Linked DNA regions of Methylacidimicrobium sp. AP8. The protein of the gene in region 2 binds, or shares a complex with, the protein of the main gene of each other region. Links are inferred from orthologs where the notes say so. Each region holds a gene or a part of one and is shown on either strand. Other genes may lie near its edges.

What was found.
Region 1: the proteins of nuoB (region 2) and MTHMO_RS10330 are in contact, whole or in part, in a crystal structure (PDB 6I1P), measured with the Thermus thermophilus proteins. The link is inferred for Methylacidimicrobium sp. AP8 from one-to-one orthologs. Residues at the interface, in WP_096411117.1 of Thermus thermophilus: Ala56, Arg57, Asn58, Asp59, Arg62, Phe63, Ala110, Ser113, Ser114, Gly115, Gly116, Met117, Asn119, Gln125, Asn126, Asp134, Val135, Tyr136, Val137, Pro138, Gly139, Cys140, Arg143, Glu145, Ala146, Ile148, Tyr149, Ala150, Met152, Gln153; in WP_096411123.1 of Thermus thermophilus: Val22, Thr23, Val24, Pro25, Tyr26, Pro27, Val31, Ala32, Leu33, Phe37, Pro64, Ala65, Asn94, Met95, Leu96, Arg97, Cys98, Ile99, Phe100, Phe119, Glu120, Met121, Ala122, Asp123, Tyr124, Glu125, Tyr126, Asp128, Leu129, Lys144.

Annotation. Positions count from the first base shown.
Region 1 is NZ_LR797830.1:2,215,381-2,229,635, forward strand. What follows is about bases 1-2,826. They hold MTHMO_RS10330 (NADH-quinone oxidoreductase subunit I), read right to left. Parts: upstream 1,762-2,826; coding sequence 1,240-1,761; downstream 1-1,239. Other genes in these bases: nuoL (NADH-quinone oxidoreductase subunit L), read right to left, coding at 1-290; nuoK (NADH-quinone oxidoreductase subunit NuoK), read right to left, coding at 311-619; MTHMO_RS10325 (NADH-quinone oxidoreductase subunit J), read right to left, coding at 641-1,132; MTHMO_RS10335 (aldo/keto reductase), read left to right, coding at 1,841-2,826. Also shown: more of MTHMO_RS10335, read left to right, coding at 2,827-2,860; MTHMO_RS10340 (lipid-A-disaccharide synthase N-terminal domain-containing protein), read right to left, coding at 2,888-3,250; MTHMO_RS10345 (DUF1802 family protein), read right to left, coding at 3,268-3,891; pgsA (CDP-diacylglycerol--glycerol-3-phosphate 3-phosphatidyltransferase), read right to left, coding at 3,839-4,504; MTHMO_RS10355 (BsuPI-related putative proteinase inhibitor), read left to right, coding at 4,614-5,192; MTHMO_RS10365 (efflux RND transporter periplasmic adaptor subunit), read right to left, coding at 5,331-6,566; MTHMO_RS10370 (efflux RND transporter permease subunit), read right to left, coding at 6,582-9,809; MTHMO_RS10375 (hypothetical protein), read left to right, coding at 9,977-11,116; MTHMO_RS10380 (ChaN family lipoprotein), read left to right, coding at 11,140-12,261; MTHMO_RS10385 (small basic protein), read right to left, coding at 12,194-12,346; MTHMO_RS11155 (L,D-transpeptidase family protein), read right to left, coding at 12,468-13,220; MTHMO_RS10395 (hypothetical protein), read left to right, coding at 13,472-14,255. UniProt on the Escherichia coli protein: NDH-1 shuttles electrons from NADH, via FMN and iron-sulfur (Fe-S) centers, to quinones in the respiratory chain. The immediate electron acceptor for the enzyme in this species is believed to be ubiquinone.
Region 2 is NZ_LR797830.1:1,852,196-1,866,513, forward strand. Bases 10,151-13,039 are described here. They hold nuoB (NADH-quinone oxidoreductase subunit NuoB), read right to left. Parts: upstream 11,906-13,039; coding sequence 11,396-11,905; downstream 10,151-11,395. Other genes in these bases: nuoD (NADH dehydrogenase (quinone) subunit D), read right to left, coding at 10,151-10,747; MTHMO_RS08715 (NADH-quinone oxidoreductase subunit C), read right to left, coding at 10,744-11,331; hisC (histidinol-phosphate transaminase), read left to right, coding at 12,321-13,039. Also shown: lpxK (tetraacyldisaccharide 4'-kinase), read left to right, coding at 1-342; waaF (lipopolysaccharide heptosyltransferase II), read left to right, coding at 339-1,325; murein biosynthesis integral membrane protein MurJ, read left to right, coding at 1,322-3,013; MTHMO_RS08680 (BtpA/SgcQ family protein), read left to right, coding at 3,053-3,862; MTHMO_RS08685 (L,D-transpeptidase), read left to right, coding at 3,859-4,674; MTHMO_RS08690 (complex I subunit 1 family protein), read right to left, coding at 4,687-5,817; MTHMO_RS08695 (molybdopterin-dependent oxidoreductase), read right to left, coding at 5,827-7,509; NADH-quinone oxidoreductase subunit NuoF, read right to left, coding at 7,535-8,926; MTHMO_RS08705 (NAD(P)H-dependent oxidoreductase subunit E), read right to left, coding at 8,938-9,495; more of nuoD, read right to left, coding at 9,515-10,150; more of hisC, read left to right, coding at 13,040-13,451; MTHMO_RS08730 (prephenate dehydrogenase/arogenate dehydrogenase family protein), read left to right, coding at 13,448-14,308; MTHMO_RS08735 (ABC transporter permease), read left to right, coding at 14,305-14,318. UniProt on the Escherichia coli protein: NDH-1 shuttles electrons from NADH, via FMN and iron-sulfur (Fe-S) centers, to quinones in the respiratory chain. The immediate electron acceptor for the enzyme in this species is ubiquinone.

The DNA.
Region 1 (14,255 bases), 350 kb from region 2 along the record:
TAGCCGATCGAATAGACGTGGATCAGAAAGGCGACCCCGGTCACCATAAGCAGCATCAGGCGCGCCAGCGGGTCGAGGGTCATTCCGATCTCGATTCGGAGCCCGGGCAGATCGATCCAGGAAAGCGCGGCGGGCGGCTCGACCTTCCCGAGGGCGATGCCCAAGGCGGTCAAGAAGGTGACCAAGCTCGCCGCAAGGGAAACGCCTTGGCTGAGCCGGGGATAGGGCCGGAGTGCAACCCAGACGAGCAACGCCGAAGCCAGGGGGGCCAGTAGAAGCAGCCACGCCATAAGCGATGGGAATCGGAGGATTAAAATTTCAGAGCGGTGATCTCTTCGGCCTTTGTCGTCCGCTTCATCCGGTAGAGGGATACGAGAAGCGCCAGACCGACGGCGACCTCGACGGCGGCCACGGTTATGACAAAAAAGACGAGCGCTTGCCCTTCGGAGTGCTGGGAAAACCGGCTGAAGGCCACCAGCGAGAGGTTTGCGGCGTTGAGCATGATCTCCAAGCACATGTACATAATGAGCAGATCCCTCCGTATGATGACCCCCGCCAAGCCGACGGCGAAGAGCAACCCGCTTAAGACCAGATAGTGACCAAGAGTAGGCGCGCCCATCTCCGCTTAACTCTCCTTTTTCTACACGTCCTTCTTGCTCAGCACGATCACCCCCACCATGGCGATCAGGAGAAGCAGGCCAACCGCCTCGAAGGGAAGCACATAGGCTCCGAAGAGCAGATGCCCGATGCTCGCCGCATCATTCCCTTCCGCGGCGCGCGCCCCGGTCGTCTCCCAAGCGGACGAGGGGATGGCCCTCCAGAAGCCCACCCCGAGGAGGACGAGAGTGAGCAGACCGGCCCCGACACCGAGCGGTCGGAGCGGAGCCTGCTCCTCGGACTTTAGATCGAGGAGCATGATGATGAAAAGGAAGAGCACCATGACGGCTCCCGCATAGACCCACACTTGGACCGCCGCGAGGAAGTAGGCCCCCAGGAGGCCGAAGAGTCCGGCCAGAGCGAGAATCATGGTGACCAAGCTCAACGCCGAAGCCACCGGGCTCCGGTTGAGGACAACCGCCGCCGCGCTCCCCAGGAGCACGATGGCCGCAAACCAAAACAAAAATCCTTCCATCGTTTCTTTCCGACTGTTCCGTGGTTAGCGACTCTCCACAGAAAAGCAAGAGTGATTCCGAAAAACCCTCCGCTTTCCAGGGATGCGCATTCGCCGCCGCATTCGGCCTATTTATCGGCCCACTTCCGGATCGGCAACGGCAGGATCCCCCCCATTTCATAAAGCTTGGCTTTATCATGGAGGAGCTCACTGCGGCTGCGGCCGTTGAGCGAGTAGTACTGCGGCAGGAGAAAAATCGCCTCCTCGGGGCAGACCTCCTCGCAGTAGCCGCAAAAGATACACCGCGTCATGTCGATCCAGAACTCCTCGGGAGCCTTCTCCACTTTGGCGTAAGGGGAATCTTCCGGGATCTCCCCCGGCACGATCCGAATGGCCCGAGGAGGACAGATGAACTCGCAGAGCTGGCAGCTCACGCATTTTTCCCGCCCCTCCTCGTCCTTCACCAATACCGGCGCCCCCCGGTATCCGGGCGGGATCGGAGGCCGCTCCTCGGGGTATTGCAGGGTGACGCGCGTTTTCCCCGTAAGCCGATCCACGAAGTGGCGCCATGTGACCTTCAATCCTTCCCAGAATCCGGGAAGAAAGAGCCGCTCCGCCCAAGACAGTTCCGGCCTCCGAACGACGATCATAGCCCTACTCTACCGGCAAACGCCCTTCTGTCAGACTTTTTTCTTTTCCTGCCGGACTAGACAGATCCATGATAAGGATATGAAGTATCGTCGTCTAGCGCAGACAGGACAAAACGTTTCCGAGGTCGGCTTCGGCGTCTGGACGCTTTCGACTGGCTGGTGGGGGAAATACACCGAAGAGGAAGCGCTCGCGTTTTTGCATCGGGCGCTCGACCTTGGAATTAACTTTTTCGATACGGCGGACGTCTACGGATACGGATACGGAGAAGAGCTGCTCGGGAAGGCTTTCGCCAAGGACCAACGGGAGGTGGTGATCGCGACCAAGGTCGGGTACGACTTCACGGGCAGCAACCGGGGTCACAGCCAGCGTGAGCTTCCCCACAATTTTTCCGAGCGCTTCCTCCGCCAGGCCGTAGAAAACTCCTTGCGTCGCCTCCGCCGGGAGACGATCGACAACCTTCAGCTTCACAACATCCGGATGGAGCACGTTGTAGACGACGATATCTGGGAGCTTCTCGAAGCGCTCCGCCGGGAAGGGAAAATCCGCTCCTATGGAATCGCGCTCGGGCCCGCGATCGGCTGGCTCTATGAAGGGATCGAGGCGCTTCGACGCCGTCGCCCGCACGTGGTCCAGCACATCTACAACCTCCTCGAGCCCTTCCCCGGCCGGCCGCTCATGGATGCGGCACCAGACGCGAGCCCCCGTTTTCTGGTGCGTGTTCCCCACTCGAGCGGACTGTTGGAAGGAAAATATACGGCTGCCACGACCTTCCCGAAGGGAGACCATCGGAATCATCGGCCGGCGCACTGGCTTCCGAACGGGCTGAAAAAGGTCGAGCAGCTTCGCTTTTTGGAACGACCCGGCAGGACATTGGGGCAAGCGGCTCTGCAATGGATTCTCCAAGAGCCGCGTGTCCTCTCTTGCTTGCCCAATATCTATACCATGGACCAGCTTGAGGAATTCGCCGGAGCTTCCGACGCTCCTCCCCTATCCCGGGCCGAGCTCGAACGCATCGACGCGCTTATCGCCGCCAACTTCGGGATGGAAGAGCCTCCGGAAGCCTACAAAGGCACGATGACCCCGGCGATGTCCGCATAGGCGTCCTATCCGACGGCTCCGGCTCGATTATCCCCTCGTCGGCGGCGTCGCCGCCGCCCTCTCTTCCGAGACCGCAGCCGGAGGCGCGTTCAAGCGTCGCTCCCGATGAGCGAAGTAGAGGTTCCGGATATAGGGGATCCAGGTGAAGAGGTAGGCGAAGACGAAGACCGAGTCTCTTCGGGAAAGCGCATAGATCAAGAGCAGCAATGACCCGCCCAGGCTGCAGTACCAAAAAGCCAACGGGACGACGACCGTTCGCTTCCGCTCCGTAGCCAGCCACTGAATGACGAAGCGTATAAAGAAGAGGAGGTTGCCTGTCCAGCCGACGACCTTCATCACACTCCAGTGCACTCCCAGCCAGGAGTTGTCCGCCAAGAAGAGCCCGCTCATTTCCCTTTTCCTTCCTTCTACCCGGCCTCTCGCCCTGGTTCGGGGCATCCCGCATCCAACGCCGCAGCCCGAAGCACTTCCTTTTCCCGCAAGGCGAATGCCTCATCAGGCACTACCGGGTCTAATCGTTCACTCCACGGATGCCTCACCGTTATCCAAGAGCGGCATCCGCCGAACCTGCGATCCCATGGACACGCCACTTTACTGCTCCGGAAGATCCGCAGCATCAACAGATGCAGCCCCTCTTTCTTCCCGAAGGCGAACCTCTCTCGAAGCAGCCCTTCCTCCCAGAGCTGAAAACCCGCAAGCCGGCGGACGGTCTCCCAATCGACCAAAAATCGGGACCAGAGCAGCTTGGCTACGAATTGCAGCTCCACCACCTCCTCCCTCTCCCCTCGTTCGTCCGGTGCCGCCAGGAAGCGAAATTCCGGACGGATCTTTTCGCGCTGCGCATGAAACCGAGTCGGGAAAAGCCAGAAATCGGGATAATCGGCTGCGAACCCGCGGCGTCCTTCGGCTATGCCGCCCTTCCGAAGGACGAAGATTTGCCATCCCTGCCCCAAAGCCTGAACGACCGGCGCCGCCTCTTTAAGAGCGGGCCATCCGCTTTTCCGAGCCGGGGGAATATCGTCGGCGGCCAAGGTCTCCTTCTCCTCCCTCCCTCAAGTTTTCTCCGGGAAAAGCCAGCGTGCGGCAACGATAAAAATAGAGCACGCCGGAGGCGAAGGTGGTCGCTACCGCCAGCCAGAGGAACACAGTCACAGGGACCTGCAACATCGCCCCGGCTGCTTGCCTCCCCCCCGCCAGTTCGGTCACGGTCATCTGCCCGAGCGCCAACAGAACGCAGAGCATTTGCGCCAGGGTCTTCCATTTCCCGGACGGTGAGGCCGCAAGAATCGCGCCTCGGGACGCCATCAATGCGCGCAGACCGGTAACCAAAAACTCCCGAGCGATGATGACGACAACGGCCCAGAGCGGAACCGCTCCCCGCTCTAGCAGAACCAAAAAGGCTGCGGAGATGAAAATCTTATCGGCGAGAGGATCGAGGAGCTTCCCCAAATCGCTGACGAGATTGTGCTTCCGCGCAATCCAACCGTCGACCCAGTCCGTGAGGCTGCCGATAGCGAAAAGACCCAGCGCCGTCGTGGCGGAGTAGGCCCAAGGCACGCTGACATCCGCGACGAAGAGGCCGCAAATGCAGAGCCGGGCCAGGCTGATCCGGTTCGGGAGATTCCAGTGTTTGGCCGTTGCCACCGCGTTACGCAGTAAGCCCCCGATGCACCTCCACGGGCAAGAGAAACCTGCCGCCGGGCGGACAAGAAAGAATTAGACGTCGCTCCCCGCCGACGTAAACTTCGATTTGGTGAAACGCGCGATCGTCTGGCTCGCCTGGTTGCTCGCCGCCGTTCCGGCATGGAGCATCGACGTGAACCCCAGCAAGAACACCCATCCGAACATCATCGACCAGACGCCGAGGCGGCATTGGAGTCTTTTTTCCTTTCGCTTCGGAGACCCGAAAAGGATCGAGAAGGCGAACCAGGTGAATGTGCGCAACTTGGAGGCACGTTTGCAGGTCGACCGGAATCCGTTTTCGCTCGCCATGCTGCATGATCGGCTCGACTCTGCTACCATACGGCTCACCTTCCAGGTGTTCAACAAGGGGAAGCGGACCTATTCATTGACCTTTCCCAACGCCCAACGCTACGATTTCGTCTTGCGGGACGCAGCCAACCAGCCGCTCTATGTCTGGTCGGCGGATAAAGAGTTTCTTCCTGTGGAAGGGATGTCGATGCTCGACCCGGGTGACTATCTGACGTTCACCGACGTCCTGCCGATCCAGGATCTCGACCGCCCGCTTTCTCCGGGAATCTATCGCATCGAGATGACGCTGGCCGGCTATCCGGGCGTCACGGCAGCCACCAACCTCACTGTGGTGCCTTAGCCGCCGACCCCGCCCCTTCCGTACATCCCCTCCCAGTGGGTCCGGCGGGAGTCGAACCCGCATCCAAGGGATTATGAGTCCCCTGCTCTACCTATTGAGCTACAGACCCTCTTGCGGGATCCCGCAAGGCCGGGCCGTTTAGTTCCTCTTCTCGGGCTCGGACCGCCGGCCTTCCCGCGTCTTAACGACCGTAATGGCGGCTCCCTCTTCTTTCGCCCGGTCGGGAGGGCTTAAGACCACCCGCTCCCCCGCCTGGATGCCGGACAGAATCTCTACTTTGTATCCGTCGTTGTTCCCAAGATCAACCTTCCGGAGATGACATCGATCGGACGCATCGACGACGACGACATAACGACCGTCGGCGCGCTCGAAGACCGTATTGACCGGCAGCGTGAAAGCTGCTCGACTGGGCACCTGGAAGCTGACCACTACGTAGAGCCCCGGCAAGAGCTTCTGATCGGGATTAGGCAAATCGACCTCGGTGAGCAGGGTGCGGGAGGCCGACTCGAGCCCCATCGCGGTGCGGACGACCAGACCATTCCGAATCTCGTTCGGCATTTCCGGGATCATCACCTTCGCCGCCATCCCCTCCTTGACCGCCAAGGCATAGGCCTGCGGGACAGCGACGTAGATGCGCAAAAGGGAAATTTCCGCTATCCGGAAGAGCTGCCGCAACGCCCCGAAGGGAAATTCGCCTTGGCCGGCGACCAGGGTTCCGACGTCGATGTTTCGAGCCGTGATCACTCCCGAAAAGGGGGCGGTGACCTTCTCGAACTTTTGCCATTCGAGCCACCGGTTGAGCTCCGCTATGGCGGCTTCATAGCCGGTACGCTGGACATCATATTCTTCCTGCGAGACGGCCCTGGTGCGCACGAGCGCCTTCCAGCGCTCGTAGTTGATTCGGGCGATATCGGCCTTCGCTCTCAGGTTGGATACCGTCTGGTCGACTTCCGGCGCGTCGATCTCGCAGAGCAGCTCGCCTTCCTGCACCCGCTCCCCGATATCATGGTACCATCTCTTGATATACCCGCTCACCCGTGCCCAGATCGGCGTTTCGTAAAAACCCTGCGTCGTGCCCGGCAACACCAAGGGGAAGGAAGCCGGCGTCGGTTCCGGGGTGACCAGTTCCACATAGATCTTTCTTCCCTCCGCGACGACTCGTTGGAGAGCCATCCATTGGATTCCCCGCTTCGCCATCCCGACTGCCAAGAGGAGAATCAAGAACGCGGCTGCGAGCCACCCGGGATGCCGCTTTCCTGCCAAGCGGACCACGAACTTGGCAACGCGGCCCCACACGGCCGGAAGCGCGCCCCGCCGCCAGGGGGGCATAAAGCGGAGGAGGATCCGCCGGGGGGAGGATGGGTCTTTTCGCAACGTGTCTCCTTTTTCCTATCGACCGCTTCTCGGCTTACGGCTTCTAATCGAAACGAACACGGCCGGCACGAAGATCAAGGTGCCGACGGTCGCCAGGGCTAGTCCTCCGATGACCGCACGCCCCAGGGGAGCGTACTGCTCTCCGCCCTCCGCCGCTCCCAGCGCCATCGGAAGCATCCCCACGATCATCGCACCGGCCGTCATCAGGACCGGCCGCAGCCGGATCCTCCCTGCTTCCACAGCCGCCTCGACCGCTGTCGATCCCTCGGCCATCCGCTGATTGGCAAAGGTGATCAACAGGATGCTGTTGGAGCTCGCCACCCCTACCGTCATCAGCGCGCCCATCAAGGCGGGAACGCTGAAGGTGGTGCCGGTCAAAAAGAGCATCCAGACAATGCCGCATGCTCCGATCGGCAACACCGAGAGGATGATGAAGGGCTCCCGCCAAGACTGGAAATTCGTGACCAGCAGCAAATAGACGAGCACGATGGCGAAAAGAACGCCGGATCCGAGCCGGGCGAACGCGTCCTGCATGCTGACTACCTGCCCCATGACCTCCGCGCGATAGAGAGGAGGGAGCTTCTGCCGCACGTCCCGCAGAAGCTTTTCGATATCCACCGCCACGCCTGCCAGGTCCCGGCCTTGGACGTTGGCCAAAACGTCGAAGACCGGCTTCATGGTCGAGCGGCTCATCATGGCCGGTTGGAGCGTTTCGGTCAGCCGGGCTACGTTGGCCAGCAGCTCGGCATTCTGCACGTTGCCGAGGAGCGTCTGCACCGAAGCGGCCGGGGGGACGGTCTCCGTCGTCGTGGGGGCCAGCGTCATGTTGAGAAGATCGTTGATCGAGGAGATCTTTCGCTGCTGGGTGAAGACCAGGAACGGATAGTTGATGGTCGTGCGCGGGTCGACCCAGTAGGTCGGGCTCACCATGAAGCTGCTGGAAAGATTGTTGAGCACGTTGTTGGTGATGTCCACCTGCTTGAGGCCCATTTCGACCGCGCGGACCCGATCAACTTCCAGATGCAGGGTGGGGTAATCGATCCGCTGGTGGATATGGACGTCGACCGCCCCGGGCACCGATCGAACCCGGTCCCGGATCTCGGCCGCAAGCTTGTAGGCGAGATCGAGATCCAAGCCGCTGACGTGGATATCGATTGGCGCGGCGATCCCGAAATTGAGCACTTCGTTGACCATGTCCGCGGGCTGGAAAAAGAAGTCGCAGCTGGGAAACCGCTTCGGAAGGAGATCCCGCAGGCGCTTGGCGTATCGGGCGGTCGGATGGTGGTGTTCCCGGAGCTGAATGAAGATCTCGCCGTCGAAGACCCCCTCGTTCATCGAATCCGAAAGGGCCAGCGTCGCCATGAAATAGATGGGAATTCCCATATTGTCGACTATCGTCTCTAGTTCTTCGGGAGGAATGACTTCTCGAATCACCTTCTCCACGTCGGCAAAAATGCTTTCGGTGACCTCGATCCGGGTTCCGGTCGGAGCATAGACATGAAGCCGCAAAATGCCCGCGTCGGCGACGGGGAAGAAGTCCCGGCCGATCCAGAGCGACGCGAAGAGGCTGAAGAGGAGCAGAACAGCCGTGGTTTCGAAAACGCGCCTACGATGAGCGAGAAGGAAACCGAGCAGTCGTGCATACCGTTCGCGGAACGCATCGAAGGCGCGATCGAAGGCCGCAATCCACCCCGCTCGGGCCGAATCCGGTCTTTTTTCCACGCTCGCCGACTCCTCGCGGAGCAGGAGCACCGCCATGGCGGGAACGAGGGTCCGCGAGAGAAAATAGGAAAAGAGCATCGCGAAGACGACGGCCAGCGCCATCGGGATGAACAGGAAACGGGGCGGGCCGTCGAGGAAGAGAACCGACGTGAAGACCACGCAAATCGACAGAGTGGCCATGAAGGCGGGCGCGGCGATCTCTTGGCTCCCATCGAGGATCGCCTGCCGGAACGGCTTGCCCAGCCGGAGATTGCGGTGAATGTTCTCGATCGCCACTGTCGCATCGTCCACCAAGATGCCGACGGCGAGGGCCAGTCCCCCGAGAGTCATCAGGTTGAGGGTATGCCCGAGGCTGCTGAGCACGAAGAGCGAGAGCAGAATGCACAAAGGTATGGAGGTCACGACGATCAAGGTGGTCCGGACGCTTCCCAAGAAGAGAAAGATCATGATTCCGGTGAGCAGAGCCGCGCTTGCGGCTTCGCTTACGACCCCTTGGATCGCCGCCGCCACGTAAACGGACTGGTCGAAAAGCTCTCGGATTTCGACTTCGGGGTTCGCCCGCCGGATCTCGGGCAAGAGCGACTTGATCTGATCGACGATCTGGATGGTGGACCCTCCTGCGATCTTGAGGGCCGTCATAAGGACTCCTCGGCGTCCGTTGAGACGCACCAGGCTCCACTGGGGCACGCCGCCGTCATGGACATTGGCCACGTCGCGTACGTAGACGACGCGGTCGTTGATGTTCTTCCGGACGATCGAGGTGTTGGGATCGGGAACGAGCTTTACGGGGAAGTTATTGACCTCGAAGATGTCCTTTGGAACGTTGTTGAGCGTGACGAAGTAGTCGCGATCCCCGATCTTAACATCGCCTGACGGGTAATCGATGATCTGCCCGTTGACGACGTTGAGCAGATCCTGGGCCGTCAAGCCCCGGGCCAAGAGCTGGTTGGGATCGCAATCGACGGTCATCCACCGGACGATCCCTCCCCATGGGGGAATGAGAAGGGTTCCCCGAACCGCGAGCAGATCGCGGCGGAGCTGCCAGACGGTGTAGTCGTAGAGTTTCGCTTCCGAAAGGACCGGGCTCGAAACGGCGATCTGCACAACCGGCACCGAGGAGGCATTGAAGCGAAAGATCAACGGAGGGGTCGTCCCTGGGGGCATCCGCTTGATGATCGGTTGGAGGACCGCCGTAATCTCGGCGACCGCCATGGAAATGTTGACGTTCGGCTGGAAATAGACCTTGGTGACCGAGAATCCGAAGAAGACGTTGGACTCGACCCGCTTGACGCCGTCGACAAAGTTCGCAATCTGGTAGTCGCTGAACGTCGTGATGTAGTTGGTCATATCCGTAGGCACCAAGCCCAGGTATTGCCAAGCGACGATCACGACCGGGATATCGATCTCCGGAAAGACGTCGGTGGGTGTTTTTTGGATCGCGAAAAACCCGAGAAAGACGATGAGGACCGCCAAGACAGCAACGGAATAGGGTTTCTTGAGGGCCGTGCGGACAAGCCACATATCCGACTCTATTGCGATCTTGCGATGGCACTCGCCTGATCCGAACGATGGTAGGCCAAGGCGGCGTCGGCAGCAACCGCCGATCTCACGCCGGTAAGCGTCCCTGTCGTCCTCCAGCTCCATGCGCCGCTCGACAGCCGGCCGGGAATCGGATAGAAGTTGGCTTCATGGCCGACCCCGAACCCGCTCCTACAGAGGACAAGCGGGCGAAATCGGAGCCCTTGGCTTGGCTGGACAAGTGGATCTCCCCGGAAGTCCTGCGGCTTGCGGCCGATTCGGCTCTGGATTGGCTTCACCGGCTCTACCCCTTCACCGGACATCTCGGAGTGGAGGTGGAATGGAAAAAGGAGCGATGCTGGTGGGTCGGGCTCGTCCCCGGCAAGAGCGAGATTTCCTATCTATGCGCCGGCGGGACCCTGCTCAACCACACGCGAAAGCCCATTCGGCTGCTCGACGTCCGGCTCGTCTCGTCCCGCGTCGGCGCGGATCTCTGCTATCGATCGATCCTCTCCTCGCCTACACCGGCTAATCGGGAGATCGAGGTTCCGCCGCAGGGAGCCGTCGATCTCTCCTTGGAAATGAGCTTGCGCGGGACGCCGCCGGCCGGAACTACCGATTTCTGGGTTGCCTTCTCCCTGCGAAGCGAAGGCAAGCTCCACGTGCCCGTCCACCTGGTTCTCCGTCCCCTTTCCGCGATTCTCAACGATGTGGAGCTGCCTCAGGAGCCCGGATTCCAAATTTCCGACCCGATTGAAAAGAATGCGACCTCGGTGCTCCAATTCGAGCTCGTCGAGCTCCGGTCCTGCGGCCCGGCACGGCTCGGCACCGTTTCCGCACCATCGGAAGAATCGGCCGACGGTTCGCTCGCGGAGCAGGACCGCCCTCGGGATTCCGCCCAGCACCGGGTTTCCTCTCCGAACGCGGACGCCCTCCTCCGTCTTTTTTCGCGACTCCCTTCCGATGAGGAGCGCGAGCGCCTCCGCGCCACTCTCTGCCAACGTCTCCAGGGGCCGCGAGGTTATGGGCCCGTCGCCTACCTGATTCTGCTGGTTTTGTTCCGGATGGGCTTTCTCTCCGAGGGGCTGAACGCCGCCCAATCCGGACTCGCAGCGGATTCACTGGCCCTTTTCGGCATCCGCCGTCTCCTGATGCTTTTGTTGAAGTGGGAGTGGCGCTCGTTCTCCGAGAGCCTGCTGGACGACGTGGAGCGCTTCGTCTGCCAGCTCGGGGATCCCTTTCGAACGACCGAGCGGATCGCTGCGATCCGCACCTTCCGCCTCTCGGCGCCGGAGTCCGCTCAACGGTAGCGCTCTACGGGAGGATCGGCCGATTGATTCCGCTTCGAGAGGCGGTGGGGGCGATAGCGCTGATCCTGTCGGTCTCTGCGGCGCGCGCGTCCGGCCCAGGCTGGATCGACCTCCTGACCGGCGATCCCGTTTCGGACGCCGGCCTGCTCTCCGAGCTGCGGAACGCCCGCATCCTCTACCTGGGCGAGGCCCACACGGTTCCCTCTCACCACCGGGTCGAGGAGCGTCTCCTCCGTTCGCTCGCCTCCGAGACACCCCCGCTCACGCTCTTTCTTGAAGCGCTCGAATCGAGGGATGCGCCCGCCCTCTCCCGCTTTGCAGCCGGAGAACTCTCCTTCGAGGAGCTGGCGCGAACGATCGACTGGCCGAGAAGGTGGAGCAACTTCCGGGATTACCGCGGCCTCTGCCTCTTGGCCCGGGAAAGGCACGTTCGAATTCTCGGCATGGACGGACCCTCCCTGCTTTTCCACCGGATCGCTCGACAGGGTTGGGCTTCCGTTTCTCCCGACGAGCGGAAGCAAATGAGTCTCACCGGAGTTCGTTTCGATCCGCTCTATCAGCGCCTGCTCCAGCTTTTCCTGCCTATCCATCCCGGCAAGGGCCGATCCTGGCAAGTCCGGGCCGCGGAGGCGCAGGAAGTGCGCGACGACTGGATGGCCGAGCACATCGTCCGATCCCTTCGAAAAACCGGCGTGAACCAGGCTCGCGCGCTGGTGATCTGCGGCGCGGGCCATCTCCGATTCGGCTTGGGGTTGCCGGAACACGTGGCCTCCCGCCTGCCGCTACCTCGGCGGATCCTTCTGCTGGCAGCCCCTGCAGAGCGACGGACGGCTTCCGGGGCCGACTCCGCCGGGAAGACCACCGGCGCGCCGTCCATTCCTCATGCTTCCTTTGAATTCGTCGCCCGGCCTCTTGCCGACTATCTCTGGCTTCCTCCCGACTCGTTCCCCGTCAAGGACGAGCCGGATCACGCCGGCGAATGCCCACTGGGCCGCCGGCAAAATTATTCCCAGAGGATGCCTCTCAGGGAAATCTCCCCGGAACCGAGCAGGCAGAAACCGCGCATCTACGGACGGCTTACACCGGACGCGTCTTCGGCAACCCGAATACGCGCATCCCGTCTTTCCATCGGCCCCGCTTCTTAAGAAGGCTGATCCGCTCAAAGCGTTTCAGAACGTTCCGCTTCGTGGCAAGCTGTGAACTCCTGCGAAGACTGCGATGTTGCGACATGTCCTTTGCCCTCAAAAAAGCCAGAGTGCCTACTTGTTGCAGGACCAAGCGCGCTTGTCACGAAAAACCTGCCTCCGCGCAAAGCCGGTGGCGACGGGCGCGGCGGAAGGATCGCGAACCCTCAAGGGCCCTTGCGGACGGAAGCTTTGGCCAAATGCTTCTGTCGGTGCGCGCGGCTCTGGTGAGGATGCTGCCGGTCCGGAACGTGGTGGCTGAGGGCATGGTGTCTGCGCACCGCAGAGGCGGCGGGCCTCCGTCGCGGGGCCGGTGAGGCCGGTTGCGGACGAGGACGGGCTTCGATTGGTAGCGCTTTAGGCGGAGGAAGCGGGGAAGGAGTTGCGACGGCCGGGAGGGTCGTCGCCGCAATAGCCGGGCGCGCCGCAGCCGTTGCCCCGGCGGTTCGAGAAGGGGGATACAGAGGTTCGCGCTGGATCAGGACAAGGCTTCCCACCGGCACGCAGTCGTAAAGCACGAGGACATCCCGGTTGCGCATGCGGATGCAGCCGTAGCTGGCGGGCCGGCCGATCAAGCTCTCCTGGTTTGTTCCGTGAATATAGATCCCACGGCTGTAAGCGTTGCGATTCTGCTCTTCCAGACCGCGAAGCCAGAGAATCCGGGTGAGCAGGCTATCGTGGTCGGATGCGCTTGCGCGCTTTAAATCGACCCGCTCCCCGGTATACTTGCGGTGGTAAAACTTACCTCCCAATGGGACCCCGTCGCCGATCTTGTTCTGGACGACGAACCGGCCGAGCGGCGTGCGGAAGCTGTTCGGCTGATCCCCCAATCCGAACCGGGAGGTAGATACCGGGAAGCGGTGCGTCGGAATCCCGTTTTTGACCACTTCGAGGGCCTGATCGTGCACGCTCACCCTCACGACCGTATCCGGCCTGTAGCTTGTGGTTCTTGTCGCGCAACCGGCAAGCAGAACCGCAAGGGTGCCGATGCAAAGCTTACCGCCCAGGCCGACACGTCGCATGAATTGCGGGAATTCTATACAGGGAGGACAGCCTCTCCGGAAAGCCTTTTTTCCGGGTCGTGCAGCGATCCGCCTGCAGGGGGGGAAGCCGCTTGAGCCTCAACAAGGCTATCGTCACGACAGCTTTCGCCCGGTACCCACGAAACGCCGTGGGCGTTACATGGGCGTTTCTCCAATGGGCTCTCGGCTTCCGGTCGCTCGGATGGGATACCTGGCTTGTCGAGGAGCTTCCGGCCTCGGCTTACGTCGACGCCGACGGGAACCGCGTTTCCTCCGACCGTGCCGTCAACGTGGTCCGGTGGCGGGAAGCGGTGGAAGAATTCGGCTGGAGCGGCAAAGCCACGCTTTTTCAAGAAGGAAAAGACGAAGAGTGGGAAGAGCTGCGCGATTTCGCACGAGAGGCCGATCTGATATTGAACATATCCGGGGTCTGCCGACGAAGAGACCTCCTGGCGCTGCCCAAACGGCGCATCTACCTCGATCTCGACCCGGGATTCACGTCGATCTGGACAAGAAAATACCGCTGCGATCTCGGCCTCGGCGGCCACGATCTTTTTTTTACCGTAGGGCTCCGGATGGACGCCCCTGGAGTCCGCGCCCCGAGGTTGGGCGTGCGCTGGCTGCCCACCTTGCCGCCTGTATCTCTCGACTATTGGAGTGGAGTTCCGGGCGGCGGAACGCATTGGACCACCGTCACTCATTGGCGTGCCTACCCGGAGATCCGTTGGGGCCGCTGGAATTTCACCAACAAGGCGCCGGAATGGGAAAAGTTCCTCGATCTGCCCCGGCTGGCCGGCGTTCCCTTCCGAATCGCTTCCGACTTGGCGGAGGACGATATCGCACAAAGGTTCCGTGCGGCGGGATGGGATCTGGTGCCCAGTCACGCGGTCGCGAGCGATTGGAGGCGGTACCGTGATTTCTTGGCCGGGAGCC
Region 2 (14,318 bases):
CTCGGGGCGGAAATCGTCTACGCCCGGCGGTTCGCCGACCATCACCGATTCGCCGAGGCGGAGGTGCTCCGTGTGCTCCAGAGGGCCCAGGCCCGCGCCGCCGCTGCCGTCATCACGACCGAAAAGGACGCGGTCCGGCTCCCTTTCCTGAGGACCCCCCCTCCGGTCCCGATCTATTTCCTCCGCGTGGAAATCGAGTTCCTCCACGGCGCGGAGGCGCTCTGGAGCCGCATTCGGGAGAAGATGCGCCCGGAGCCCCCCCCCGCTCTTCCCCACTCCGGCCGAATCTCCTCCTTGGCCGAGGAGCCGGCCGCCAACGGAGCCGCCTCCGCCGTCCTGTGATCCCCTCCTCCCTCCTGGTCCGCTCCCCCAACTGGCTCGGGGACGCCGTCTTGAGCCTGCCCGCGGTCGCCAGCCTCAAGGCTTGGCTCGGGTCCAGGCCTCTGGGAGTCGCCGCGCCCCAAAAGCTGAGCGCCCTCTGGCGCCTCTGCCCCTTCGTCGACCGGGTCATCGAGATCGACCGGCCGAAGAGCCTGCTGCGCACGGTGCAGCACCTTCGCCGGAGCGGATTCGCGGCGGCCCTGCTGCTCCCCAACTCGCTGCGGTCGGCTCTCGAAGCCCGGCTGGCGGGCATCCCCGCCGTGTGGGGCAAGGCGGGGCGGCCCCGTGCCGCGCTCTTGAGCCGCCCCCTCCGGGGCGAACCCGGGGATCGGTTCCCCCGGCAGGCGGCCGCCTACCTGGCGCTGGCGGAGGAGCTCGGCGCCTCGGGCTCCCTCACTCTTCCCGAGCTGCGGATCCCCTCCGCCCGGCGGCCGCCCCCGGAGCCCTTCCTGGCGTTCTGCCCTGGGGCGGAGTTCGGTCCGGCCAAGCGGTGGCCCGAGGAATTCTACATCGAGTTAGCGCGCCGCTTGATCGCGGCCACCGGCTTCCCGGTCCGCCTCTACGGAGCCGCCGGCGACCGCGAGGTCTGCGGCCGGATCGCCTCGGCCGTTCCGGGAGCCGAGAGCCTTGCCGGCCAAACCTCCCTCGAAGAGTTCATCGCCTCGCTCGCCTGCGCCCGGCTGGTCGTCTGCAACGATAGCGGCGCCATGCACCTGGCGGCGCTGCTGCGGGTGCCCGGGGTGGCCCTCTTCGGCTCGACCGACCCGCTCCGGACCGGGCCGCTGGGGAGCTCGATCCGCGTCCTCTCCCGCCCGGTGGCCTGCGGGCCCTGCTTCCGCCGCCGCTGCCCTCTCGATCTGGCCTGCCTGCGCCGGATCGAGCCCGAGGAGGTCTTCGGCGCCTGCTGGGAACAGCTCCGCCTTTCCACCGCCCTCTCTTCGTGAGCGCTCCGAACGATCCCCACGGCCCGCCGCCAGCGGCCGCCCCCGCGCGCGGCTCCGGGGAAAGCAACGCGGCCGCCCACCGGGCGGCCGGGGTCGTCAGCCTCGCCGTCATGGGCTCCCGGATCTTCGGGCTGGTCCGCGAGCTGGTCTTCGCCGCCCTCTTCGGGGCGGGCAAGCTGCTCGACGCCTACTTGGCCGCCTTCCAGATCCCGAACCTCCTGCGGGATCTCTTCGCCGAGGGGGCCCTCTCCACCGCGTTCACGACCGTCTTCGCCAAGACCTGGGAGGAGCAGGGGAAGGCCAGGGCTTTCTCGCTCGCCAACCATCTGCTGGCCGTCCTCTTCCTCTTCCTTTCCGCGGTCTGCCTGGCCGGCATCGCCCTCGCCCCGCTCCTCATCGAGGTAACCAGCTTCGGGTTTCACGCGGTCCCCGGGAAGTTCGAGCTCACCGTCCGGCTCACCCGCATCCTCTTCCCCTTCATCCTTTTCGTCGCCCTGGCCGCGGTCGCGATGGGGATCCTGAACGCGGGCCGGATCTTCGGGCTGCCGGCCTCGGCGTCGACCGCCTTCAACATCGTCTCGGTGGTGCTCGGCGTCTTCTTCGCCTACACCGTGGACCCGCAGCGGGATCCCCTCCACCCCTCCTTCGGCGAAGCCGCCGTCTACGGGGTCTGCTTCGGAGTCCTGCTCGGCGGCCTCGCCCAGCTCTTGATCCAGGTGCCGGCCTTCGGCCGGATCGGCTACCGCTGGCGGTGGGAGCTCGACCCGAAGGATCCGAAGCTGCGGGAAATCTGGCGCTTGATGGTCCCGAGCATGATCGCCGGGGCGGCCGTCCAGGTGAACGTGCTGGTCAACGGGATGTTCGCCTCGGAGATCAACGGCGGCCGCTCCTGGCTCAACTGCGCTTTTCGGCTCATGCAGTTTCCGATCGGGGTCTTCGGGGTCGCCATCGCCACGGTGACCCTCCCCACCGTCTCCCGGCAACACGCCCGCGCCGACCTCGACTCCTTCCGGCGGACGCTCCGCCACTCCCTCCGGCTCGGCCTCTTCTACACGGTGCCGGCCGCCGTCGGCCTCGCGGTCCTCTCCGAGCCGCTGATCCGCCTCATCTACCAGCACGGCCGCTTCAGCAGCTGGGACACCCACCAGACGGCCGCGGCTCTCGAAGCCTACACGCTCGGCCTGGCGGGCTACGCCGGGATCAAGATCCTGGCCCCCTGCTTCTACGCGCTCGATGCGCCGGCGATCCCGCTCCGCGTCAGCCTTTTCGGGATCGGGCTCAACCTCCTGCTCAACCTCTTCCTGGTCAAGGTCCTCGCCTTCGGCCACGTCGGACTGGCGCTCACCACCTCGCTGGTCGCCCTCCTCAACGCCGCGCAGCTCTTCTTTTCCCTCGACCGGCGGGTCTTCCCCGGGGGAGCCGGGAGCTGGCTCTCCTTCCTCTGGCGGCTGGCGCTCGCCTCCGCCGCCTGCGGCCTGGCTGCGGCCGGGCTCGTCCGGGCCGCCGAGCGGTCGTCCCTGCCGGGCCTCCCCCTGGGCGACGCCCTCCTGGTCGCCGGGGCGGTCGCCGCCGGGGCGCTCGCCTTCTTTGCCGCCGCCCGTGCGCTCGGCCTCGAGGAGTGCCGCGAGGCGATCGACCTCCTCCGCCGGATCGTCTTCCGGCGGCGGAATGGGCGCGGAAGAGGCTAATCGCTTGTTCCGAAGCGCGCTCTCCGCAAAGATTCGGTCGTGGCCCGATTCGTGGAGCTGCCCCTGACCGCCGGCGGACCCAAGCTCTTGATCGGGCTTGTGCATCTTAAGCCGCTGCCGGGAGCCCCCCGGTACGACGGCCGGTTCGACCGGGTGGTCGAGGCCGCGCTGGCCGACGCGCACGCCTGGCAGGCGGGAGGGGCGGACGCGCTCTGCCTCGAGAACTACGGCGACGTCCCGTTCTGGAAGTCTTCGGTCCCGGCGGAGACGATCGCCGCGATGGCCGCCGTCGGCGCCGAAATCCGGAGGGAGGTCGGACTCCCGCTCGGCTTCAACGTGCTCCGCAACGATCCGCGGGCCGCGCTCGCGCTCTGCGCGGCTTGCGGGGGGAGCTTTCTGCGGGTCAACGTCCTGGCGTCGGCCCTCCTCACCGATCAGGGTCTCCTCGAAGGGGAGGCGGCTGGCCTCCTGCGCGAGCGGGCCCGGCTGGAGGCGCGGGTCCGGATCCTGGCGGATCTGCGCGTCAAGCACGCCGCGCCTCTCGCCGCCCGCCCGCTCGAGGAGGAGGCGATGGACCTAGTCGAGCGGTCCTTGGCCGATGCCCTCATCCTCACCGGGCCCCGAACCGGCTCCGAGGCCTCGCCGGAGGAGATCGAGCGGGTCCGGAGCGCTCTCCCCTGCACGCCGGTCCTGGTCGGAAGCGGGATCTCCGAGGGGAACCTGGCGCGCTACCTTCCGGCGGCCGACGGTTTCCTGGTGGGGAGCTCCGTGAAGGAGGGCGGCATCGAATCTCCGGTCGACAGGGAGAAGGTCCGCCGGCTCGCCCTCCTCTTCCACCGCACGGGATGAGGCTCCCTCCATGGCTGCCGTCCGCCGGCCCGCTCCGCCGGACGGCCTTCGCGGCGCTCCTCCTCGGGATCGTGATCGGAGGCGTCTGGCTCTGGCGATCGCTCCTCCTCTGGCCGTTTCGCCTCGAGCAGCGCGTAATCGTACTGGTTCCCGAGGCCGCATCCTGGCAAGGCCGGCTTTCCCGCTGGCAGCGGACTCTTCCCGGCGGCCGGTGGCAGCAGAAGGGAGAGGCGATCCCTGTACTCCTCGGCCGCAACGGAGTCGCCTGGGGCATCGGCTTGCATCCACCGCAGCCCGGCCTCCAGAAGGAGGAGGGGGACGGCCGGACCCCGGCGGGCCGCTTCCGGATCGGGCTGGTCCTGGGAACCGCTCCCTCTTTGCCCGCGGGGGCCAAGTGGAAGCTCTACCACCGGAAATCGGAACGGGATGCTTGGATCGAGAACCCCGAGCTTCCCCACTACAACCACCTGGTCACCGTTCCCGCCGCAGAGGATCCGCCGGAGTGGTTTGCGCAGGAGAGGCTCCGGATCGAGGACCCGGTGCTCGAATGGATGATCGCCGTCGAGCACAACTACCCGGATAGTCGGCCCGGCGCCGGCAGCGCGATCTTCCTCCACGGACGATACGGCGAGCGGGTCCCTACGTCCGGATGCCTGGCGCTACGGAAAGAGGAGATCGTCGAGCTGCTCCGCTGGCTCGATCCCCGCGGGAGGCCGGAGCTGGTGGTCCTGACCCGGGAGGATTACCTGCGCCTCTGGTCCGCCTGGCGGTTGCCCCGGCCGGAGCGGGTCGGAGCCGCGGACCGGCGATGATCCGGCCGCCGGTCAGACCGCGCCGCCGAAGACGGCAATCAGGACGGCCACGACCACGATGTTGGCCATCGAGATCGGCAGCAGGATCTTCCAGCCGAGCGCCATCACCTGGTCGTAGCGGAAGCGCGGCAAGGTCCAGCGGATCCACATGAAGAAGAAGACGAGCAGGCAGACCTTGACCAGGAAGACGAGCGCCTGGAGGAGAAAGGTGCCGACCGAGGAGGCCGTTCCCAGCCAGCCGAAGGGGAGGCTCCAGCCTCCCAGGAAAAGGGTGACGAAGAGCCCGCTGGCGGAGATGAGCGCCGCATATTCGCCCAGGAAGAACATCCCGAAGCGCATGCCGCCGTACTCGGTGTTGTACCCGCCCACGAGCTCCTGCTCGCTCTCCGGGAGGTCGAACGGAGCTCGGTTGGTCTCCGCGAAGAGGGTGACCAGGAAGATCAATGAGGAGAGGAGCAGAAACGGCCAGAAGAGAAGGAGGTGCCAATCCAGGTGCTTCCCCGCAAAAGGCAGGAGGAACCAGCCGCGCTCGATCTGAAACTCGACGATCTTGGGCAGGCTCAAGGCCCCGGAAATCAGGAAGACGGGGACCGCGGAGAAGCCGAGGGCGACTTCATAGGAGATCATCTGGGCGCTTGAGCGGATCCCCCCGAGGAACGCGTACTTTGAGTTGGACGACCAGCCCGCGAGCACGATCCCGTAGACCGCCAGCGAGGTGACCGCAAAGAGGAAAAGGGCGCCGATCCCGACGTTGGCGATCACCCCGGGCTGGGGGATCTCGACGGAGAGGCCGGGAAAGCGGATCGGATCGACTCCGGCGAACGGGATCACGCAGACCGTCAGTAGGGCCGGAAGGAACGAGAGGATCGGGGCCAGATTGTAGTAGAAGCTCCGCACGTGTCCCGGAACGAACTGCTCCTTGAGCATGAGCTTGAAGGCATCGGCCAGCGGCTGCCCGAGCCCCGCCAGGCGCGCCTGAAGGAAGGGAAGTCCTACCCGGTTCGGCCCGATCCGGTCCTGAATGGCCGCGCTTACCTTTCTTTCCGCCAGGACGGCGTAGGCGACCAACCCCAGGAGGACGGCGACCACCAGGAAGATCTTGACCAGCGTGCTGACGAGAAAGACGGCGAGCGTGGCTTCCATGGCCAATTCCTAGCGCGCGTCTCCGGGGAGCGGATGTCCCTGGTCTCCCAGACCCGCCCAGCTCAGGCCGCCGAAGGCGGGCACCGCCGCAGCCATCTTCGCGAAGATCTCGGCACTGCTCGCGCCGGGATCCTCCCCCCCCAAGGCGAGGAGGAGCGACCGGAGGATCCAGAGGTCTTCCCGGGCGCGCCCCGGTGGCGGGATCGCCCGCCCGAGCCGCTGGACGCGGCCGGCCCGGTTCACCATCGAGCCGCTCTTTTCGGCGAAGGAGGCGCCCGGGAGGACCCAGTGGGCCTTTTCGTAGGTCTTGTCCGCAAGCAGGCCTTGCCAGAGGAGGACGGAGAGCTTCTCCAGGCCCTCTTCGGGCAAACCGGCGGCGACCGCATCCTCGTGGAGGCAGAAGAGCCCCTTGACCGTTCCTTCCTCGATGCGCCGGCGTAGCTCCGGGAGCCGTTCGCCGCCGCTCCCGATCTCGAGGAGCCGCGCGCCCCGGCTGTTCGGGTTGAGGTCGTCGCTGCGCAGCAGGCCGTCGGCCTGCCCCTTCCGCGGAACGACCTCGGTGAGCACCGCCGGACCGCCGAGGAGGTCGCGCAGGCACCGGACCAGGAAGAGCTCCTCGTTGGTCAGCCGGGCGGAGGCTAAAATCGCGAGCGTGCCGGGCTCCAGCCTGCGCAGGGCTTCGGCCGCCTGCGCCAGGAGAAACGACCACTCGCCCGGAAAGAGCTGGTTCTCCTCCCGCCGGGCCGGCTCGAGGACCCGCTGCTTGCTATGGATGTAATGGAAGCCCAGACGCCCCTGGTCGCACATCCAGTGGGAGTTGACCGCTTCGTTGACCCGCGGGGTCAAGCGGTAGACGATCCCTTCCCGGCTGCCGATCGTCACGTTGCAGCCGGTGGCGCAGTCGACGCAGATGCTCTTGGTCTCCTTCAGGAACCAGACGCGCATCCGGAACCGGAAATCTTTGGAGGTGAGGGCTCCGACCGGGCAGATGTCCACCGTGTTGAGCGAGTAGTCGCTCGTAAACCGCTTCTGCGGGTGGATCGCGAGCCGGCTGACCCCGCCGCGCTCGGTGATCCCCAGGCAGTCATCACCCGCGATCTCCCGGGCGAAACGGATGCAGCGCGTGCAGAGGATGCACCGCTCGTCGTCGAGGACGATCCGGGGGCCGATGTCGACCCGCTTCGGCTTCCGGACCTTGTCCTCCACGAACCGGCTCCGGCCCTTGCCGTAATCGAAGGCAAACTCCTGGAGCTTGCACTCGCCCGCCTGGTCGCAGATCGGGCAATCGAGCGGATGGTTCGCCAGCAGGAACTCCATCACTCCTTTCTGGCAGGACTCGACCAGCGGGGAGCTCGTCCGGATCCCGAGTCCGGGAAAGGCGGTAGTCGCGCAAGCGATCTGCGGCCGCGGCATCCACTGGAGCACCGGCCGCCCCTCGCCGTCGAGGACCGGCTTCCGGTCGGGGCCGAGCTTGGGCGTGCCCATCTCGAAGAGGCACATCCGGCAGTTACCCGCGATGGAAAGCTTGGGGTGGTAGCAGTAGTGGGGGATCAGCTTGCCGAAGCGGCGGGCCACCTCGATCACGTTGAGCCCGGCGGGGACCTCCACCCACTGGCCGTCGAGCTGAACGGGCACCGGCCGGGCGTCGGCCGGCGGCAAATCGTGATCGAACGGATTTTTGATCAAGGCCATGGTTCTTCTCGGTGGCGGAGCCGGGTCAATGGACGGCCTCCAGGCGGCCGATCTCCTCGCCGGCTGCCGCCTTGCTTTCGAACTCTTCCCGGAACTTGCTCACGAAGCTCTCCACCGGCCAGGAGCACGCCTCCCCGAACGCGCAAATGGTGCGTCCGGCGATCTGGCCGGCCAGGTCGAGCAAAAGCTGCGGGTCCTCGGGCCTCCCCTTGCCTTCGGCCATCCGGTCGAGGACCTTGCGCATCCAGAGGGCCCCTTCCCGGCACGGCGTGCACTGCCCGCACGACTCGTGGGCGTAGAAAGCGGAAAGGTTCCGAAGGCACTCCACGACGTCGCGGGTATGGTCCATCACGATGATCCCACCCGAGCCCGACATCGACCCCGCCGCCGCGATCGTATCGAAGTCGAGGGGGAGATCCTCGAGCCGCATCTCGACCTCCTCGGTCTCTCCCGCGGCGTTCTTGCGGCGGATCCGGTAGACCTCGCCCGCGCGCAGCACCTTGGCCGAGGAGCCGCCGGGAATCAACGCCTTGAGGCGGTTGCCGTCGCGGATGCCGCCGCAGACGTCGTAGAGCAGCTCGCCCATCGTGATCGCTCCGCAGTCGTACTCGAAGTAGCCGGGCCGGCGGACGTCGCCGCTCACACACCAGATCCGGGTGCCCGTGTTGTTCGGAGTGCCGATCTTGGCGTACTCCGCGCCGCCCATCTCCACGATATGCTTCACGTGGCAGAGGGTCTCGACGTTGTTGACGATCGTCGGACAGAGATAGAGGCCCAACGCGGCCGGGAAATACGGCGGCTTGATCCGCGGATACGCCCGCTTCCCCTCAAGCGATTCGATCAAGCCCGTCTCCTCGCCGCAGATGTAGGCGCCGGCACCCCGGAAGACGAAGATCTCGAGATCGTACCCGCTGCCGAGAATGTTGGCTCCCAGGAAGTTCCTCTCGCGGGCCTCCGCCAGCGCCCGCTCCAGGATCTTGGCCCCCCGCGCCATCTCGCCGCGGATGTAGATGTAGCCCAGGTGGGCGCGATTGGCATAGCAGGAGATGATCATCCCCTCGATCAGCTGGTGGGGATCCTTATAGATGATCTGGCGGTCCTTGAAGGTTCCGGGCTCGGATTCGTCCGCGTTGCAGAGCAGGTAGACCGGCTTCCGGTTCTTCGTGTGGTCGATGAAGCCCCACTTGGTGCCCGTCGGGAACCCGGCGCCACCCCTTCCCCGCAGGCCGGACGCCTTGACCTCCCCTACGATCGCCGCCGGGTCCATGGAGAGGGCCTTGCGAAGCTGCGCGTAGCCGCCGTGCCGGAGGTAGCAGTCGATGTCGGTCGTGTATCCGGGCTGATCGACGTAGCGGAGGATCATCCGATGCTCCCGCGTCGGGTTGGCCGTTGTCGCTCCGTCTTGAGGCTGAGGCATGGGAACCTTTCTTAACCTTTCTCAGCGCCTTGGGCCGCGCCGTTTTGCGCCCTCCGCCGCCGCAGGATCTCCTCCACGGTATCGATCGTCGCCCGCTCGAACTCTTCCTCATCCACCATCATGGCCGGGGCGGACCCGCAGGCGGCCAGGCACTCGACGAACTCGACGGAGCAGGACCGGTCGGGGCTCAGGTAGAGGCCGTGGCCCGCGGGGACGGTCGCCCCGCACAGCTCCCGGATCCGCGCGAAGAGCTCGTAGCTGCCCGCCAAGGCGCAGGAAAGCGTGCGGCAAACCCGGAAATGGGTCTTCCCCACCGGCCGCCGGTGCAGCATGGGGTAGAAGGTCACCAGCTCCAGGATGTGGATCGGCTTGATCCCGAGCTTCGCCGCGATCCACTCGACGGCCCGCTCGCTGATGAAGCCGAACTCCTCCTGCCAGAGGTGAAGCAGGGGTAGCGAGGCGCTGCGCCGGGAGACGGGGTACTGGGCAATGATCTCGTCGGCCTTCCGCTCGAATTCGGCGCTCGGCACTTCGTCGCCGGGCAGCAGGGGCTGTTCAGGTTCTACCATGCCGGATCGTCCTCCCGCGCTAGCGATCGCACTCCCCCATGACGAAATCGAGGCTTCCGAGGATCGCCACCACGTCCGCCATCAGGTGGCCCGGGAGAAGCTTGGGGAGTATGCTCAGGTTCATGAAGCTCGGAGCCCGGATCTTCAGCCGGTGGGGAACCCCGCCGCCCTTGCTGACGATGTAGAACCCGAGCTCTCCCTTCGGGTTCTCCGCCCCGAAGTAGACCTCTCCGGGGGGCGCCGAGATCCCCTCGGTGACGATCATAAAGTGCTGGATCAGCTCTTCCATCTTCGTGAGAACCGCCGACTTCGGCGGGAGGTAGCTGCGCACCTCGTCGACGCAGATCGGGCCGTCCGGGATCCGGGAGAGCGCCTGCTGCAGGATCCTCCGGCTCTGGCGCATCTCCTCCAACCGCACCACGAACCGATCGTAGCAATCGCCGGCGCTCCCGACGACCGCCTCGAAGTCGTACTGCTCGTACCCGAGGTAGGGGAGCTTCTTGCGCAGATCGAGATCGACTCCGGAGGCCCGGAGGTTTGGGCCGGTAAGTCCGTAGTCGAGCGCATCGGCCGCGGAGATCACGCCCACGTCCTTGGTCCGGTCGACGAAAATCCGGTTGCGGCAAAGCAGCTTGTCGATCTCATCGACGCGGGCGCCGAACTGATCGACAAACGCCTGCGCCCGCCCGACCCAGCCGTCGGGCAGGTCGCGGGCCAGACCCCCGATCCGCGTATAGGTGGTCGTGAACCGGGCGCCGGTCAGCTCCTCGATCAGCGAGTAGATCTTTTCCCGCTCGGTGAAGGTGTAGAGGAAGACCGAAACCGCCCCGCAGTCCATGGCGAAGGCGCCCAAGCCGAGCAGGTGGGAGGAGATGCGGGCCAGCTCGCAACAGATCACCCGGATTACCTGGCAGCGCGGCGGCACGGTCCATCCCATCAGCTTTTCGACGGCGCAGGCGTAGGCGACGTTGTTCGCCAGCGGCGCCAGGTAGTCGAGGCGATCGGTGTAGGGGATGAACTGGTTGTAGTGCATGTTCTCGGCGATCTTCTCATCCCCCCGGTGGAGGTAGCCGATCACCGGGTCTGCCTTGACCACGGTCTCCCCGTCGAGCTCGACCAGGATCTGGAGCACGCCGTGGGTGCTCGGATGGGACGGCCCCACATTGACGATGAGCCGCTCGCCGGCCGGAGCATCCGAAAGATCCTCGCCAAGCGGAATTCTCTCCGTAACCAGACTCGCCTGACCCGTCATCCCTGCACCTCCTCCAGTTCATCCGCAGGATGGGCCCGCGGCTCTCGTTTTTCGCTCTCCTTGGCCGGAAGCGTGACAAAAGGACCTCCGTCCATCGGGGCCGGCTCGCTAAAGGCGACCGCGCCGGCGTCGCTCGCCTTCCCTTCCAACGGGAAATCCTTGCGCAGCGGATGGAACGGATATCCCTCCCACATCAGGATCCGCCGGAGGTCGGGATGGCCGGCGAATCGGATCCCCATCATGTCGAAAGCCTCGCGCTCCTGCCAATCCGCGGTGGCGTAGACCCCCGTGAGCGACGGCACGGTCGGCTCCTCGCCTCCCACCCTCCCCTTGAGCCGCAGGTGCTCGCCGGTCGCGTCCGAGAAGAAATGGTAGACCATCTCGAACCGGGGCTCTTCCCCCAGGTGGTCGACGGCCGTCATGTCGAGTAACATCCGGTAGCCTATCTGCTTGAGAAGCCGCGCCGCATCCACGATCCCCGAAAGGTCCAGCCGGACCGTCGTCTCGCCCCGGAACTCATCCACCCCGAGGATCTTGGCCCCCAGGTTCGAACGAAGGTTCTCGACCGCTTCCCGTTTCGTCATTGTCTAAATCCGCCCGGCAATAGGGATCCCTGCACGCTCGGGCCCGATCGATCGCCGTCTCCGGTCAGGCGACCTGCTTGAGGCGACGGAGCGCGGGCTCGCCGTCGATCTTGGCTTGGATCCGCAGAAGCCCGTCGAGCAGCGCCTCCGGCCGGGGAGGGCAGCCGGAGATGTACACGTCGACGGGAATGAGCCGGTCGATGCCCTGAAGGACCGCGTAGCTCCGGTACATGCCCCCGCTCGAAGCGCAAGCTCCCATCGCGATCACCCACTTCGGTTCCGGCATCTGGTCGTAGATCCGCTTCACTGCGTAGGCCATCTTGTAGGTCACGGTCCCGGCCACGATCATCAGGTCCGCTTGCCGGGGGGAAAACCGCATCACCTCGGCGCCGAAGCGAGCGATGTCGAAACGCGCGCACGAAGCCGCCATGAGCTCGATGGCGCAGCAGGCCAGCCCCATCGGCATCGGCCAGAGGGAGTTTTTCCGCATCCAGTTGATCGCGGAATCCACGGTCGTCAGGACGACGTCCCCCTCGACCTTGGAGTTGTAACCGAGCTCTTGCGTCTGGGCCATGTACGACCAATCTAATGAGGAAGCATCTGGCGGCAAGCAAAAAGGTCCGGGAAGAATGAAGGCCCATAGCGGCCATTTCTCACAAATTTCGTAGCCGAGGCGCCGCAAATGGGCTTGGGTGCGAGGCGGGCGCAGGTTTCCCACCGGAGCTGTTGGAATACATACTGCGAGGATGGAAAACCAAGCGGGAGCGAAGCAGACGAGCCTGTTTTGCAAGCCGTAGGAGAAAGCTTGTGAGAAATGGCCTCTAGCTCTAGGTTTCCACGGGAGTCGGCCGTCCCGCGCCCGCCCCCGTTCCGCCCTCTCCTCCGCCGCTGCTTCCCGGAAACGGAGCCGGGGAAGCCGATGCCCGCGTGCCGAACGGCTTGCCTGAGGGTTAATAAACCTTTAGCCTGGAGGAGATCCGCACCGAACCGTGACTACCCTCGAAGACCTCGTCAACCCGGGAATCCGTGCGCTGACCCCTTACGAACCGGGCAAGCCGATCGAAGAGCTGGCCCGCGAGCAGGGCTTCGCGCCGGAGGAGATCTGCAAGCTCGCCTCGAACGAAAACCCGCTGGGTCCTTCCCCGCTGGCTCTGGAGGCGATCCGGCAGGCGTTGCCGCGGGTCCATCTCTACCCCGACGGGGCCGGACGGCTCCTGCGGGAGGCGATCGCCCGCCATCACGACCTCTCGATCGAGAACGTCGTCCTGGGCAACGGCTCCAACGAGATCATCGAGCTGCTCTTCCACGTCTTCGTGTCGCCGCGGGCGCACGAGGTCCTCTGCTCCCGGCACGCCTTCGCGGTCTATCGCCTGATGGCCCAGCTCTTCGAGACTCCGTGCCGGGAGACGCCCGACCCCGGGTTCCGTCATGACTTGGGGGCGATGCGGAAGGCGATCGGGCCGAACACCCGGCTGATTTTCCTGACGAGCCCGAACAACCCCACCGGGACGCGCATCCCCAACGGGGAGCTCGCGGAGTTCGTCCGGACGATCCCCCGACACGTGGTGCTCGCCCTCGACGAGGCCTACGTCGATTTCCTGGACGACCCGCCGCCGAGCGTCTCCTGGGTGCGGGAGGGGAAGAACATCGTGCTGCTGCGGACCTTTTCCAAAATGCACGGCTTGGCCGGCCTCCGCATCGGCTACGGCCTTGCCCCGGCTCCGATCGCCTCCTGGCTGCAGCGGGCTCGCCAACCCTTCAACGCCAATCTGCTGGCGCAGGCCGCAGCCATCGCCGCGCTCGAGGACCGCGAGCATACGGAAGCCACCCGGCGCGTCGTCCGGGAAGGACGCCTGCGCCTGGAGGAATCCTTCGGCCGGCTGGGCCTCGAGTACGTCCCCTCGGCAGGCAACTTCGTCATGGTGCGGGTCGGCGACGGCGAGGCGCTTTTCGCCAGCCTGCTGCGCCGCGGGTGGATCGTCCGCCCCTTGCGCAGCTACGGGCTGCCCGAGTGGATCCGTGTGAGCGTCGGCACACCCCGGCAAGTAACGAATTTTCTGGCGATCCTTCCCGCCGCCCTGCACGACACCAGAGGAAGGGCGGCCCGCACAGCAGAATGAACGGTCCCTTCCCGCTCGCCCGCTTGGCCGTGATCGGCACCGGCCTCATCGGCGGATCGGTCGCCCGCGCAGCGCGCCAGTTCCGGCTCTGCCGGGAGCTGGCGCTCTTCAGCGTCGGCCCGGAAAGGGAGGCGGTGCAAGCGGCGCAGATCGCCGAGTTGGTATCCGACGATGCCGCAGAAGTGGTCCGGGGCGCGCAGCTCGTCGTCGTCGCCCTCCCCATCGCCGCCATGGCCACGATCCTCCGCGGCATCCGGGAGGCCGTCGATCCGCAAGCGGTAGTGACCGACACGGCCAGCGTCAAGGTGCCCGCCATGAAGCTCCTCCAGGAGCACCTCGAGGGGCGAACCCGCTGGGTGGGCAGCCACCCGATGAGCGGGAGCGAGCGGTCCGGATTCGGCTACTCCCGGCCGGACCTCTTCGCGGGAGCGATCTCCATCCTCACCCCTCCGGAAGATCCCTCAGAGGAGGCGGTCGCCCTCGTCGAAGCGTTCTGGCTCGCGCTGGGCGCCCGCACCCTCCGCCTCTCGGCTCCGGAGCACGACCGGCGGGTCGCCGCGGTCAGCCATTTGCCGCACCTCCTGGCGGCCGTCCTGGTCCGGTCGGTGGACAGCGGGGCGCTGGAGGTCGCCGGCCCCGGATTCCGTGACGTGACCCGGATCGCGGCCGGTCCCGCGGAGATGTGGAGCGAGATCCTGCTCGCCAACCGGGAGAATGTTCTGCCGGCGCTCCGCTCCTTCCTTGCCGGCCTGCAGAAAGCGACCGACGACCTGGAAAAGGGGTCGGGAACGGCTCTTAAGGACCTGCTGAGCGAAGCCGCGCTCCGCCGGCTCGCCTTCCGGAAATCTTCGCCATGACCCCATCCCC